One region of the Cedecea davisae genome, then DNA from elsewhere that is predicted to be linked to it. Evidence: riboswitches for the same ligand, from Rfam matches in the RefSeq annotation. Region 1 holds a riboswitch; each other region holds the start of a gene.
The links. A riboswitch is a leader RNA that binds a small molecule or an ion and turns the genes downstream of it on or off. The one in region 1 is predicted to bind thiamine pyrophosphate.
Positions count from the first base shown of each region.

Region 1 (3,203 bases):
CAGGCGCAATAAGCCGGTAGCCGGAGCCATGCCGGTAAGTAATTTGATTGCTTCCAGCGCCTGGAGTGTTCCCATCACGCCAACGACCGGACCTATAATTCCGGCGTTACGGCAGTTGAGTTCCGGCTCGCTTTCATCCGGCCAGACGCAGCGGTAGCAGCCATGCTCCCAGGGCGGGGCGAGAACCATCATTTGGCCGCTAAAACCGACCGCGCTGGCGGTAACGAGCGGCGTACCGGTTGCCACGCAGGCTGCGTTCACCGCCTGGCGGGTGGGCATATTGTCGCTACAGTCCAGCACCACATCGGCTTCATTTACCGCGTTATGCAGCGTTTCGCCGGTTAATCTCTCCTGCAAGGGCACAACTGTTACGCCCGGGTTCAGGCGCTGCAAATGCTGGTGGGCTACGGCAGACTTTGGCTGATTGATATCTTCGGAAGTAAACAGGATCTGGCGTTGCAGGTTGCTGATATGCACTTTGTCATCGTCCGCCACGGTCAGCGTGCCAACGCCCGCAGCGGCCAGGTACAGCGCCGCCGGAGAGCCCAGACCACCAAGCCCGATAAGCAAAACCCGGCTGGCGAGCAGTTTTTCCTGCCCTTTGATAGCCACATCCTCCAGCAGAAGCTGACGGCCGTAGCGCATAAAGTCCGCGTCATTCATCGCCGGTTCCCACCAGTTCAAGCAGCGTGGCGGTGGCGGCACGCCAGTCTGCGGCCTGAGTGATCGCGCTGACCACGGCAACGCTGCCGACGCCGGTCGCCAGAACGGCGGGTACTCTGTCAATGCTGATGCCGCCGATGGCGACGGTGGAATACTCGCCGAGCGTTTGAATATGCTCTGCCAGCTTAGTCAGACCCTGCGGAGAGGATGGCATCTGTTTAGTTTGCGTCGGGAAAACGTGGCCGAGTGCGATGTAGGAAGGACTGGCGCTCAGAGCGCGATCCATTTCCATATTGTCGTGCGTGGAAAGACCAAGACGTAATCCGGCCTCGCTAATGGCGACGAGGTTGGCTACGTCCATATCTTCCTGGCCGAGATGGACACCGTAAGCGCCGTGTTTAATGGCAAGCTTCCAGTAGTCGTTAATAAATAAGCGAGCGTTATAGCGTTTGCCGAGGGCTATGGCCGCGGCAACATCCGCTTCAACCTCTTCATCTCGCTTGTCTTTTATTCGCAGCTGGAGGGTGCGTACACCGGCGTCTAACAGACGCTCAATCCACTCAACGCTATCAACAACCGGGTACAGGCCGAGCCTCTTTGAGGTGGCGGGATAGGGTTTTATCGTAGCAAGGGCGCGCGATTCGCGGCGACCAGAATTTTTCTCAGATGCAGACATAGCGCATTCCAGTATTTATCAGGAAGTGGCTTGCCGGGAGGACGGAGGGAGTACTGGATGTGGGCCGCCCGAACCGGGGGTACCCAAAATCAGAATTACTCTTGTTCCCTTCGCAGGTTTTAACCTGATCAGGTTCCGCGGATCCCGAATTAACGGTCTCAGCCGGTGCATAACACACTCGGCACTCCGACAAGAATGCTTCCCGCCTTGCGGCGGGGAAGTTGTAAATTACTCGTTAATAGCTAACAACTCAAGCGGGACTTGCCACCCCGGCAGGATCGCTGGCGCTGCTATCCAGATTGTTATCGATAGCCAGTAAAACCAGCCTGTCTTCCAGCGAGAAGCGAGATTCCAGGCATTCGCCTATCTCGGAAAGCGCCTGCTGAAACTCGACCCAGCTGTCGCGGTCGATGGCGTTTTCGAGGTGCGAATCATAAAGATCCATGATCTGCTGGGTATTGGCTTCCAGCTGGGGGTAAAGTTGGGCGGCGCTCAGCAGCGGGCTGCTCCCTTCCAGGTTGCTGATAATTCGCTCGTAAATACTAAAATGACCGGAAGAGAGGTAATCCACCAGGCCATGGCAGAAATTATCTAACGCTTTTTCGTCGAGCGCGGTGTGCGATTCCTTGTTAGGCTTGATCCCGACCATGTTGTAATAGGCAACCAACAGGTGTTTACGGGCCTGGAGCCAATGGTCAACTAACTCATTACTACCACCAACGCGCTCAGTCAGATTGGCTAACTGGTTAAGCATGATCGAGACTCCGTGAGTTAAAAGATTGAACGCAAACTAACCCAAAATGTATTAACTAATTGTTTATATCAGTGAACTCGGGGATGTGCACCAGGTTATGGAACGTGTTATTCAAAACTTAGATCATGGTTGGTGGATAGTCAGCCATGAGCAAAAAATATGGCTGCCACAAGGTGATTTACCTCACGGTAACGCCGCCGAGTTCCAGCTTATTGGCGCCAGCGGCAGGTTGATTGGCGAATGGGAAGGCGAGCCGGTCTGGCTGGTGCGTGAAAATCGCCGGGCAGATATGGGTTCTTTACGGCAATTACTGGACCAGGATGTCGGTCTTTTCCAGCTTGCCGGGCGCGGCGTTCAGCTAACGGAATTCTTCCGTTCGCACAAGTTTTGCGGCTACTGTGGCCATGAAATGCACCCCAGCAAAAGCGAATGGGCCATGCTTTGCGGCCACTGCCGCGAGCGTTATTACCCGCAAATTGCGCCATGCATCATCGTGGCCATCCGCCGAGATGATCATATCTTGCTGGCGCAACACACCCGGCATAGAGGCGGCGTGTATACCGTTCTGGCCGGGTTTGTCGAGGTAGGAGAAACGCTGGAGCAGGCCGTCGCCCGGGAAGTGATGGAAGAGAGCAGTATCCAGGTGAAAAACCTGAAGTATGTCACTTCTCAGCCCTGGCCTTTCCCGCAGTCGCTGATGACCGCTTTTACGGCGGACTACCACAGCGGTGAGATAAAAATCGATCCGAAGGAGCTGCTGGATGCGGGCTGGTATCGCTACGACCAGCTGCCTTTGCTTCCGCCGCCGGGAACCGTTGCGCGCCGATTGATTGAAGATACCGTCGCCCTGTGTCGGGCAGAGTATGAGTGATAAACTGCCCGCATACAGCCAAAGGAAATTCTAAAAATGACTGAACTGAAGAACGATCGTTACCTGCGCGCCCTGCAGCGCCTGCCCGTTGATATTACCCCGGTGTGGATGATGCGCCAGGCGGGCCGCTATTTGCCGGAATATAAGGCAACCCGCGCCCAGGCCGGCGATTTTATGTCGCTGTGCAAAAATGCGGAACTGGCCTGCGAAGTCACATTGCAACCTCTGCGCCGCTATGC
Region 1 is NZ_CP172054.1:4,547,985-4,551,187, reverse strand. It holds gene ACG1VR_RS21740 (HesA/MoeB/ThiF family protein) at 1-663, opposite strand, end outside; gene thiE (thiamine phosphate synthase) at 656-1,339, opposite strand; TPP riboswitch at 1,428-1,538, opposite strand; gene ACG1VR_RS21730 (Rsd/AlgQ family anti-sigma factor) at 1,590-2,093, opposite strand; gene nudC (NAD(+) diphosphatase) at 2,191-2,964, shown strand; gene hemE (uroporphyrinogen decarboxylase) at 3,001-3,203, shown strand, end outside.

Region 2 (3,203 bases), 2.1 Mb from region 1:
CACCGGGGAAAAGCCCGGTTGCCCAGTCAGACTGGTCAAGCGTTAACACGCTGCCGATAGCCGGTGCGCCATCATTAAACTCAATCCCGGCCTTTAGCCAACGCTCTTTATTCGCCACAAACATGATGCCAGCCTGGTCATAGAGCGCGCTGAAATCTGCTTTTGCTTTCACCTGGAAAGTAAAATCACCGGCGACTTCGCGTCCATAAAAATGGCCGGAGAATCTTTCAAAATCGTACCAGGTTTTTCGCCAAAAATCGGTCTTTTCATCGGTTATCACCGCAAGAGAGCCGTTTTCCTGTTTCCACACCTGAGGTTCATTAATCCAGTAAAAATCCGTATGCATCACGACGCCCTTCTGGTTCCTGCCTTCGCTTAACGCCAGCCCAATTCAGGCGCGACGTATTTGAGAATAGATTCAATAACGTGCGCGTTATAATCCACGCCCAGCTGGTTCGGGACGGTTAACAGCAGCGTATCGGCTTCGGCGATGGCTTCGTCCTGCGCCAGCTGTTTGATCAGCAGCTCCGGCTCGGCGGCGTAGCTGCGCCCGAAGATAGCTCTGGTTTGCTGGTCGATATAGCCGACCTGGTCACCCTCTTTGCCGCTGCCGCCAAAGTAACTGCGGTCCCGCTGGTCCATCAGGGCGAAGATGCTGCGACTGACGGAAACTCTCGGCTCGCGGGTATGCCCCGCCGCTTTCCATGCTTCGCGGTAGGCGCGGATCTGCTTAGCCTGCTGGATGTGGAACGGCTCGCCGGTTTCATCGTTTTTCAGCGTCGAACTTTGCAGATGCATGCCCAGCTGCGCGGCCCACACGGCGGTGGCGTTAGAGCTTGCGCCCCACCAGATACGCTCCCGCAATCCCGCGGAATAGGGTTCCGGGCGCAGCAGGCCCGGCGGGTTTGGGAACATCGGCTGAGGGTTAGGCTCCGCGAAGCCTTCCCCCTTCAGCGCTTCAAGAAAGACTTCGGTATGGCGGCGAGCCATATCGGCTTCGGTTTCGCCTTCGACAGGAACATAGCCGAAGTAGCGCCAGCCGTCGATCACCTGCTCGGGCGAGCCGCGGCTGATGCCGAGCTGTAAACGGCTGCCGGAAATCAAGTCTGCCGCTCCGGCATCTTCAGCCATATAGAGCGGGTTTTCGTAGCGCATGTCGATAACGCCGGTGCCAATCTCTATACGTTTAGTTTTTGCACCAATGGCCGCCAGCAGGGGAAACGGGGAGCTAAGCTGCCGGGCGAAGTGGTGAACGCGGAAATAAGCGCCGTCCGCGCCCAGCTCTTCGGCGGCAACGGCAAGATCGATGGACTGCAACAGCGCGTCGGCCGCTGAACGGGTGCCGGACTGGGGAGAAGGCGACCAGTGGCCGAACGACAGAAAACCAATTTTTTTCATCGGGGACTATCCTCAGACTCGAAATCACAGGCTTACAGTGACAAAAATTGCGCCTCCTGCGCCAGCGAAATCTCCGTAAACCGCACTAAACGAAACAGTTACGCCAGCCGCCAGGCTCCCCGACGGCGATTGTAATCAAAAAGTAAATATCGTATAACAGGCACCTCCGAGGGGTGTCCTGTTATGGGCTGAGATGGCGTAAGCCGAACCCTTTGAACCTGATCTGGGTCATGCCAGCGAAGGGACGGTCGGCCATAGCGCTTAGCCTATGGCCTGTTCTCACCCCCAGCGTGCCCGGATCTCCACTTATTCAGGAGGTCCAATGTTCACCCCACTTTTCGAAAAGGGTCTTTACGGACGGTTACGCCAGCAGGCTGGTAGCCACTGGCAGGACTACGTTGCTCACCCGTTTATCCAGCAATTAGCCGTCGGCACCCTGCCCGAAGCCGCGTTTCGCCGTTATTTGACCCAGGATTATCTATTCCTGATCCACTTTGCCCGAGCCTATGCCCTGCTGGTCAGCAAACTCCGCACCCTGCCGGAAATGCGCACCGCCACCGCGTCGCTCAATGCCATCGTTGCCGAACTACCGCTGCACGTCGCCTATTGCACCCGCTGGGGCTTAAGCGAAGAGCAAATTGTGGCCCAGCAGGAAGCGCCGGAAACCATAAACTACACCCGCTACGTACTGGACATCGGCCACTCCGGCGACGCGCTCGATCTGCTGGCAGCCCTGATGCCCTGCGTGGCAGGTTACGCTGAAATTGGCCTGAACCTGCTGCACAGCCCTGCCACGGTGATGGAAGGCAATCCTTATGCTTCGTGGATACGCAATTACGGTGATGAGGGTTATCTGGCCGGAGTGCAGGCCTCTATCAACCTGCTTGAAACCGTCGGCCACCAGCGCGGTGCCGAAAGCCGCTTACCTGAACTGGCGGAGATTTTCACCACCGCCACCCGGCTGGAGTCGGCCTTTTGGCAGATGGGGCTAAACGCCTCATGACCGGCAAGCTAACCCCACCCGGCATTCAGGTACGGGATCTCAGCCTGCACTTTGGTAAGCAGGTCATTTTCGAGAAGCTGAACTTCGATATTGCAGGCGGCAGTTTTGTTGCCCTGCTCGGGGCCAGCGGCGCGGGAAAAACCAGCCTGCTGAAGATAATCGCCGGGCTTGCGCAGGCTGACGCCGGGAGCGTTACCGGCAGCGATGGGCAGCCCATTGCCGGGCGAATGGCCTGGATGGGGCAAAAAGACCTGCTTTATCCGTGGCTGACTATCGAAGAAAACGTGGCGCTTGGCTCACGCCTGCGGGGTGAAACGGTTGACCAGCAATGGGCGGCTCATCTGCTTGAGCGGGTAGGTTTGAGCGGTCACGCTCGCGCCTTACCGGCAGAGCTTTCTGGCGGTATGCGCCAGCGCGCCGCCATCGCACGGACGCTATATGAACGTAGGCCCATCGTGCTGATGGACGAGCCGTTTTCTGCACTGGACGCCATCACCCGCACCGCAATTCAGGATCTGGCCGCCGAGCTGCTGGCGGAGAATACCGTGCTGTTGATAACCCACGACCCGATGGAAGCCTGCCGCCTCAGCCACCGTATCCTGGTGCTGTCGCGCTGGCCTGCGGGTATCGACGATACGCACGTTGTTGCCGGGCAGCCTCCGCGTGCGCCGGACGATCCCGATCTGCTGAAAAGCCAGGCCGGGTTGCTGCAACAGCTGATGAGGGCCGCGCAATGACCGGGGAGAAAGAACACGTCCTGGTTCGCCTGCGCCGCGGCCTGGCGGTATTTGTCGGCCTGGTG
Region 2 is NZ_CP172054.1:1,674,421-1,677,623, reverse strand. It holds gene ACG1VR_RS08280 (DUF1349 domain-containing protein) at 1-346, opposite strand, end outside; gene ACG1VR_RS08275 (LLM class flavin-dependent oxidoreductase) at 376-1,398, opposite strand; TPP riboswitch at 1,558-1,660, shown strand; gene tenA (thiaminase II) at 1,721-2,401, shown strand; gene ACG1VR_RS08265 (ABC transporter ATP-binding protein) at 2,398-3,138, shown strand; gene ACG1VR_RS08260 (ABC transporter permease) at 3,135-3,203, shown strand, end outside.
Region 2: another riboswitch for thiamine pyrophosphate. It lies ahead of tenA (thiaminase II); the one in region 1 lies ahead of thiE (thiamine phosphate synthase).

Region 3 (3,203 bases), 1.9 Mb from region 1:
GGACAGATACGCTACTAACTTCGCGACCGTGGGTCGTATTGTGATTGCCGCGATTTTTATCGTCAGCGGTCTTGGGAAGATTGCCGCGCCTGAGGCGACGCAGGGCTATATTGCCTCGGTAGGGCTGCCGTTCCCGTTGCTCGGGTACATTATCGCCCTGGCGGCTGAAGTGGGAGGCGGCGTGTTGCTGCTGGTGGGCTATCGCACTCGTTTGATTGCTGCGTTACTGGCAATCTTCACCGTGGCGACGGCGGTATTCTTCCACCACAACTTTGCCGACCAGAACACCGTGCTGCACTTCCTGAAGAACCTGATGATCGCGTCAGGGCTGCTGCAAATCTCCGCGCTGGGGGCAACTTCACTGAGCTTTGATACGCGCCGCCTGCGCCGTCAGCTGCGGTAATTCGCTTTATCAGAGGCCTCTTCAACAGAGGCCTCAATCCGTATTAAAACGCCCGCCAGATAAGTACCGCGATACCGCCAAACAAAATCCATTTGACGATGTAATAAACCGTCTTATTCCAGCTTTTCAGCTTCTTGCCAACGATGCGAATCTGGTAGATATAGCGGAAAGCCCGGTTAATTCCCCCGATCCGATCGTTTTCATCATTAGGCGCAGAGGCGGCGCTCATCAGATTACGCCCCAGCCAGTGGTTGACCCACTGCGCCCAGCGGTAGCGCATCGGTCTTTCGACATCGCAAAACAGGATCAGGCGGTTCTCGCCGCTGGTATTTTCCGCGTAGTGAATATAGGTTTCATCAAACAGCACGCCTTCGCCGTCCCGCCAGCTGTAGCGTTTGCCGTCCACTTCGATAAAGCAGCGGTCATCATTTGGCGTTGCCAGACCCAGATGAAAACGCAGAGATCCTGCGTAAGGATCGCGGTGGCGAGGCAGTCGGCTGCCGTCCGGGAGGGTGGCAAACATCGCCGCCTTGACCGAAGGAATGGCGCGCAGCAGCTCGGTTGTTTTCGGGCAAAGCTGGCTTGCGGATGGGTGGGCGTTTTCATACCACTTCAGATAGAAGCGCTTCCAGCCGGTTTTAAAAAATGAGTTAAACCCGGCATCGCTGAATTTCTCTGCGGCTTTAATTTGCTCCAGCCTTTGCAGGTTTATCCCTTCCTCGCGAATAACATCCCAATTCTGCTGCAAAATTGCCAGCTCGGGGAAAGTCTGCACGTTTAAATAAGGCGTATTGGGCACCCTGGAAAACAGATACATAAAGCCGTTGAGCGGGGCGGTAAAAGTTGAATGATCGGAGAGCTGCCGCCAGAAGCGGAAGCGAACCCGGCCGCGATAATGCACGTAGACCACTGAAATAACGAGAATAAGCAAAATGATATATTTCATATTCTATTATCTGACCGCTGTGTGTTTTTTATCGTTCCCAGCCGAACCTTTATAAAGGTTCAGAGTACCCTGAACACTAAATTCGCATCTGTTGCAGGAATACAGCTTAGCAGTGGTTTTAGCGAAGTAAATAATCGCCGGACAGGTTTGGCGCTTGTCTAAATGCTTGCCCGCTGGCATTATTCTGAACGCGATTAACACAATGTATTAATCACAACATTTTGATTTTAAATGACTCGGGGTGCCCTTCTTTGTGAAGGCTGAGAAATACCCGTACCACCTGATCTGGATAATGCCAGCGTAGGGAAGTCAGATGCCTGTCCGGCGTCCCTTCTTTCACGCCGGACAGGAGCCTTAACCTTATGCAACCTGACCTGCTACCCGGCGCCAGCGCCGCGTCCGTTTTACTTCATCTTCGCCATCATTCCCCGCTGGTTCACTGTATGACCAACGATGTTGTGCAAACTTTTACCGCCAATGTACTGCTGGCGTTGGGGGCCGCGCCTGCGATGGTCATTGAGGCCGAAGAGGCCGCTCAGTTCAGCCCGCTGGCAAGCGCATTACTGATTAACATCGGTACGCTGACCTCTGAGCGGCAGGGCGCGATGCTGGCGGCTATCCAGGCCGCGAACCAGGCGGGTACGCCCTGGGTGCTCGATCCCGTTGCGGTAGGCGGATTAGCATTCCGCACCCGTTTTGCCCATGAAGTTATCGCCCTGAAACCCGCAGCAATACGCGGTAATGCCTCTGAAATCCTCGCGCTGGCGGGTGAGCAGGCCGGCGGGCGCGGCGTGGATAGCACGGACGATGCCCTTTCCGCGCTGCCTGCGGCGCAGAAACTAGCGCGGCAAACCGGGGCGGTGGTCGCCGTAACCGGGGAGACAGACTACGTCACCGACGGCGAAAGGATTATTGCGGTGAGCGGTGGCGGGGAGCTGATGACGCGCGTGGTAGGCACCGGCTGTGCGCTGTCGGCGGTAGTGGCAGCCTGCTGCGCTTTGCCCGGCTCAATGCTTGAAAACGTTGCCAGCGCATGTCGGTTTATGTCACTGGCGGGGGAGCAGGCTATCGCCGTCAGCCGTGGCCCGGGTAGTTTTACGCCCGCGTTTCTCGATGCGCTCTACCAACTGAATGCGGAGGTGCTGGCATGAAACGAATCAACGCCTTAACCATCGCAGGCACCGACCCAAGCGGCGGGGCGGGTATTCAGGCCGACCTTAAAACCTTCTCGGCGCTCGGCGCCTATGGCACCAGCGTGATTACGGCACTGGTGGCACAAAACACTCGCGGCGTGCAGTCGGTCTACCGTATCGAGCCAGAATTTGTTGCCGCCCAGCTGGATTCGGTTTTAAGCGACGTGCGCATAGATACAACCAAGATAGGCATGCTTGCAGAGGCCGACATCGTTGAGGCGGTGGCGGAGCGGCTGGCATTTTATCAGGCGCAAAATGTGGTGCTGGATACGGTTATGCTGGCGAAAAGCGGAGACGCGCTGCTGGCGCCTTCGGCGGTGGAAAGCCTGCGCCGTAGGCTGCTGCCCCGCGTAGCTTTAATTACGCCAAATCTTCCTGAGGCTGCCGCGCTGCTTGACGCTCCCCACGCCCGAACTGAAAAAGAGATGCGTGAGCAGGGCGAAGCGCTGCTGGGTATGGGCTGCGAGGCGGTACTGATGAAAGGCGGCCACCTTGACGATGAGGAAAGCCCGGACTGGTTGTTTACCCGGGGCGACGCTCAGCGTTTTACCGCGCCACGCGTTCAGACCAAAAATACCCACGGCACCGGCTGCACTTTATCTGCCGCGTTAGCCGCGCTGCGTCCGCGCCATGATGATTGGGGGCAGACCGTGGCTGCGGC
Region 3 is NZ_CP172054.1:1,517,078-1,520,280, forward strand. It holds gene ACG1VR_RS07580 (DoxX family protein) at 1-403, shown strand, start outside; gene lpxO (lipid A hydroxylase LpxO) at 447-1,349, opposite strand; TPP riboswitch at 1,577-1,673, shown strand; gene thiM (hydroxyethylthiazole kinase) at 1,712-2,500, shown strand; gene thiD (bifunctional hydroxymethylpyrimidine kinase/phosphomethylpyrimidine kinase) at 2,497-3,203, shown strand, end outside.
Region 3: another riboswitch for thiamine pyrophosphate. It lies ahead of thiM (hydroxyethylthiazole kinase); the one in region 1 lies ahead of thiE (thiamine phosphate synthase).

Region 4 (3,203 bases), 490 kb from region 1:
ATGGAATATTATTCAGCGCCTGGAGCAGCAGGCGGGTGGCCATCGGCATGTTGAAAAAAACATGCGCCAGAAGGATGCCCTGTAAGCCGTAAGGCGAGAAATTCCACTCGAGGCCAAGCCAGCCGCAAAGCGTTGCCAGCCAGCCTTCGCGCCCGTAAACCGAGAGAATGCCAAATACCGCGACAAGCACCGGCAGCACCAGCGTCATGGCGCACAGCCGCAGCAGCGCCATACGGCCTGGAAAACGCCGTCGATAAAGCGCCCGAGCTAAAAAGATAGCCGGGAAAACGGAGAGTGCGGCGGAAAGAAAGGCCTGCCAGAAAGAGAAGCGCAGAACATGCCAGATATAGCTGTCCTGCAGCAGCGCGGAGACGTCCGTTTGCGGAGCGTTAAACCACAGCGCAAGGAAAGCCGCCAGGGCTACCGCCACCACCAGCGTGGCGGCAAATAGCCCTGGATAGAGCCAGCCGGGGATCAGCGGCTGACGGCGCGTTGCCATTCACTAATCCAGGTTGCTCGTTGGGCCGCGACCTGCTGAGGCGTAAACTCCAGCGTGGTTTGCGGTTTCACCAGCCCGTCAAAACCAGCGGGTAATTTCACGTCGGTTACCGGGTACATCCAGTTGCCGGTAGCGATAGTGTTCTGGAACCCAGGGGTGGTAATGAATTTGATAAATTTCTCCGCCAGCTCGGGCTGTTTGCTGCTGGCAAGACGCCCGGCAACTTCAACCTGCAGGTAGTGGCCTTCACTGAAGTCCGCGGCTGCGTAGTTGTCTTTCTTCTCTTCAATGATGTGGTAAGCCGGGGAGGTGGTGTAGCTCATGACCAGGTCGGCTTCACCTTTGAGGAACAGGCCATAAGCTTCGCTCCAGCCTTTGGTGACGGTGACGGTTTTTTTCGCCAGCTTCTGCCAGGCTTCTGGCGCTTTGTCGCCATACACTTTCTGCATCCAGAGCAGCAAACCCAGCCCCGGCGTGCTGGTACGCGGGTCCTGATAAATCACTTTCCATTTCTGCTCGCTTTCGACCAGCTCTTTCAGGCTTTTCGGCGGGTTTTTCAGCTTGTTTTTGTCATAAACAAAAGCGAAGTAGCCGTAATCATAAGGAACAAACGTGCTGTTTTTCCAGCCGCCGGGCACTTTCAGGCTGGCGGTGTCGATATTGGATGGCGCAAACAGTTTAGTTTGTGAAGCCGCGTCCAGCAGGTTGTTGTCCAGCCCCAGCACCACGTCAGCCTTGCTGTTTTTACCTTCCATGCGCACGCGGTTGAGCAGCGACACGCCGTCTTCCAGCGCGACAAATTTCAGTTCGCAGTTACAGTCGGCCTCAAACGCTTTTTTAACCGCCGGGCCAGGGCCCCAGTCGGCGGAAAATGAGTCGTAGGTGTAAACGGTTAATACGGGCTTAGCAAAAACGGGAGCGGCGACCAGCGCCAGCAGCGGCAGTAATTTTTTGAACACTTCGCACCTCTTATAAAAGGGGGCAAAGGAATTGAGCGGACTGTCTCAAATCCCTTCGCCGGCGTTATCCGGATCAGGTTCGACGGGTATTATCTCAGCGCGGACAATTTGTCCTGGCACCCCGTTGAGCAGGGAGGATTCTACTGATTTCCTCTGTGTTACGAAAGCGTTATGGGCCGGGTGGCGCAAACCAGGCGGATTTAAAATCAAACCAGCCGAGGGTGTTCATTCTTACCCCGCGCATACTGCGCTGACCTTCGATGCGCAACCAGTGGTGAATCAAGGGCATAACGTCGTTTCGCTCCAGCATTTGCTTGCACCATTCCGGCAGAGGAAGGGTTTTTCCGTGCCAGCGGCGGGCGTCGCCCTGCCAGTCCAGCGGCATGCATTTTTGGATAAGCGGCACTTCATACAGCTGGGCGAACAGGGAATATTCCAGCGGCATCGTAAAGTTAACGCTGTTCAGCCAGATATCGCTTTGCGCATCGCCCTGGTGCCACTCGGCGTAATCGACTTCCTGGATAATCAGCTTCACGCCCTGCTCGGCCAGCAGTTCGGTCATGATATTGCTGATAACGCGGTGTTCTACATGGTCGCGGTAGTAGGTGAGGGTAATGCTTTCGAGGCCAGCAGGCCTGGCGGGCAGCGGGCCGGGGCGCGAATGATGCCAGCGCGGCAGCAGGCCGTAGGCAGGGAACCAGTATTGCTGATACTGCTCGGCCGCACGGTAAATGAGATTGACCGGCGAAAGGATGTGGCCAATCCACTGGCGTACGCCTTCGTGAACGCCGAGCGTGGAGCGGCTGTCGAACAGCAGGTAGTAGCAGCCTTCTTCGGGGCGGCTTTCAACGGCTTTTTCGCTGTCCGGCATGCCCTGGAGCTGCACGCCGCAGCTCGACTCTTCCCCCACTTCCGGCAGTACCCAGAAGTTAACTTCATCAATCAGCGCCCGGAAGCCGAAGTAATCATCAAATGCGTGGATCTTCAGCTGGTTGCGATTATTACGGGCGACGGAATAAGGCCCTGTGCCAACGGGTTGGCTGGCAAAATCCGGCATCGTCGTCCATTCGCGCGGCAGGATCATGGCGTTAACGCTGCCCAGCAGCCACGGCAGCCAGTCATCCGGCTGGCTGAGATGAATATCCAGCGTCCAGGTGGTCGGGGAGGTTATCTGCGTGATGTGGGCAAACAGCGGCAGGGTATTGATGCGCTGTAGCGAGGTAATGATATCCAGCATGTCCAGCTCCCGGCCATGATGGAAATGAATGCCGGGGCGGAGAAAGAAGCGCCAGCGTAAAGGGGATATTTGCTGCCAGTGATGGGCAATATCCGCTTCCAGTTCCCCATTTTCCTCATTTATACGCGTCAGGCCGCTAAAAATTTGCCTTGCGATATGGGTTTCGGAGCGCCGCAGCGCCGAGCCGGGCAGCAGGTTAAGCAGAGGGCGGTAGTAAAGCACACGCAAAATATGGCGCCCCTGGCGGAAGCTGCGTCCCAAATGGGAGATAAGCATCTGGCGCACAGCCGCCTTATCGCCAACGATTTGCACCAGCTGATCGATGCGATCCTGCTCGAGCAAATCTTCGGCTCGCTGTTGCTGAAGCGCCAGCCCGGTGTAGAGGAAGGTGAGCTGCGAGCGTTTGCCGCGGCCCGCTTCGGCCTGCCAGCTTAGCCAGCCTTTTTCCTGCATGGCGTTCAGCAATGTGCGCATATGGCGACGTGAACAGCTCAGCAGCTCGGCCAGA
Region 4 is NZ_CP172054.1:4,059,877-4,063,079, reverse strand. It holds gene thiP (thiamine/thiamine pyrophosphate ABC transporter permease ThiP) at 1-499, opposite strand, end outside; gene thiB (thiamine ABC transporter substrate binding subunit) at 475-1,458, opposite strand; TPP riboswitch at 1,491-1,592, opposite strand; gene sgrR (HTH-type transcriptional regulator SgrR) at 1,628-3,203, opposite strand, start outside.
Region 4: another riboswitch for thiamine pyrophosphate. It lies ahead of thiB (thiamine ABC transporter substrate binding subunit); the one in region 1 lies ahead of thiE (thiamine phosphate synthase).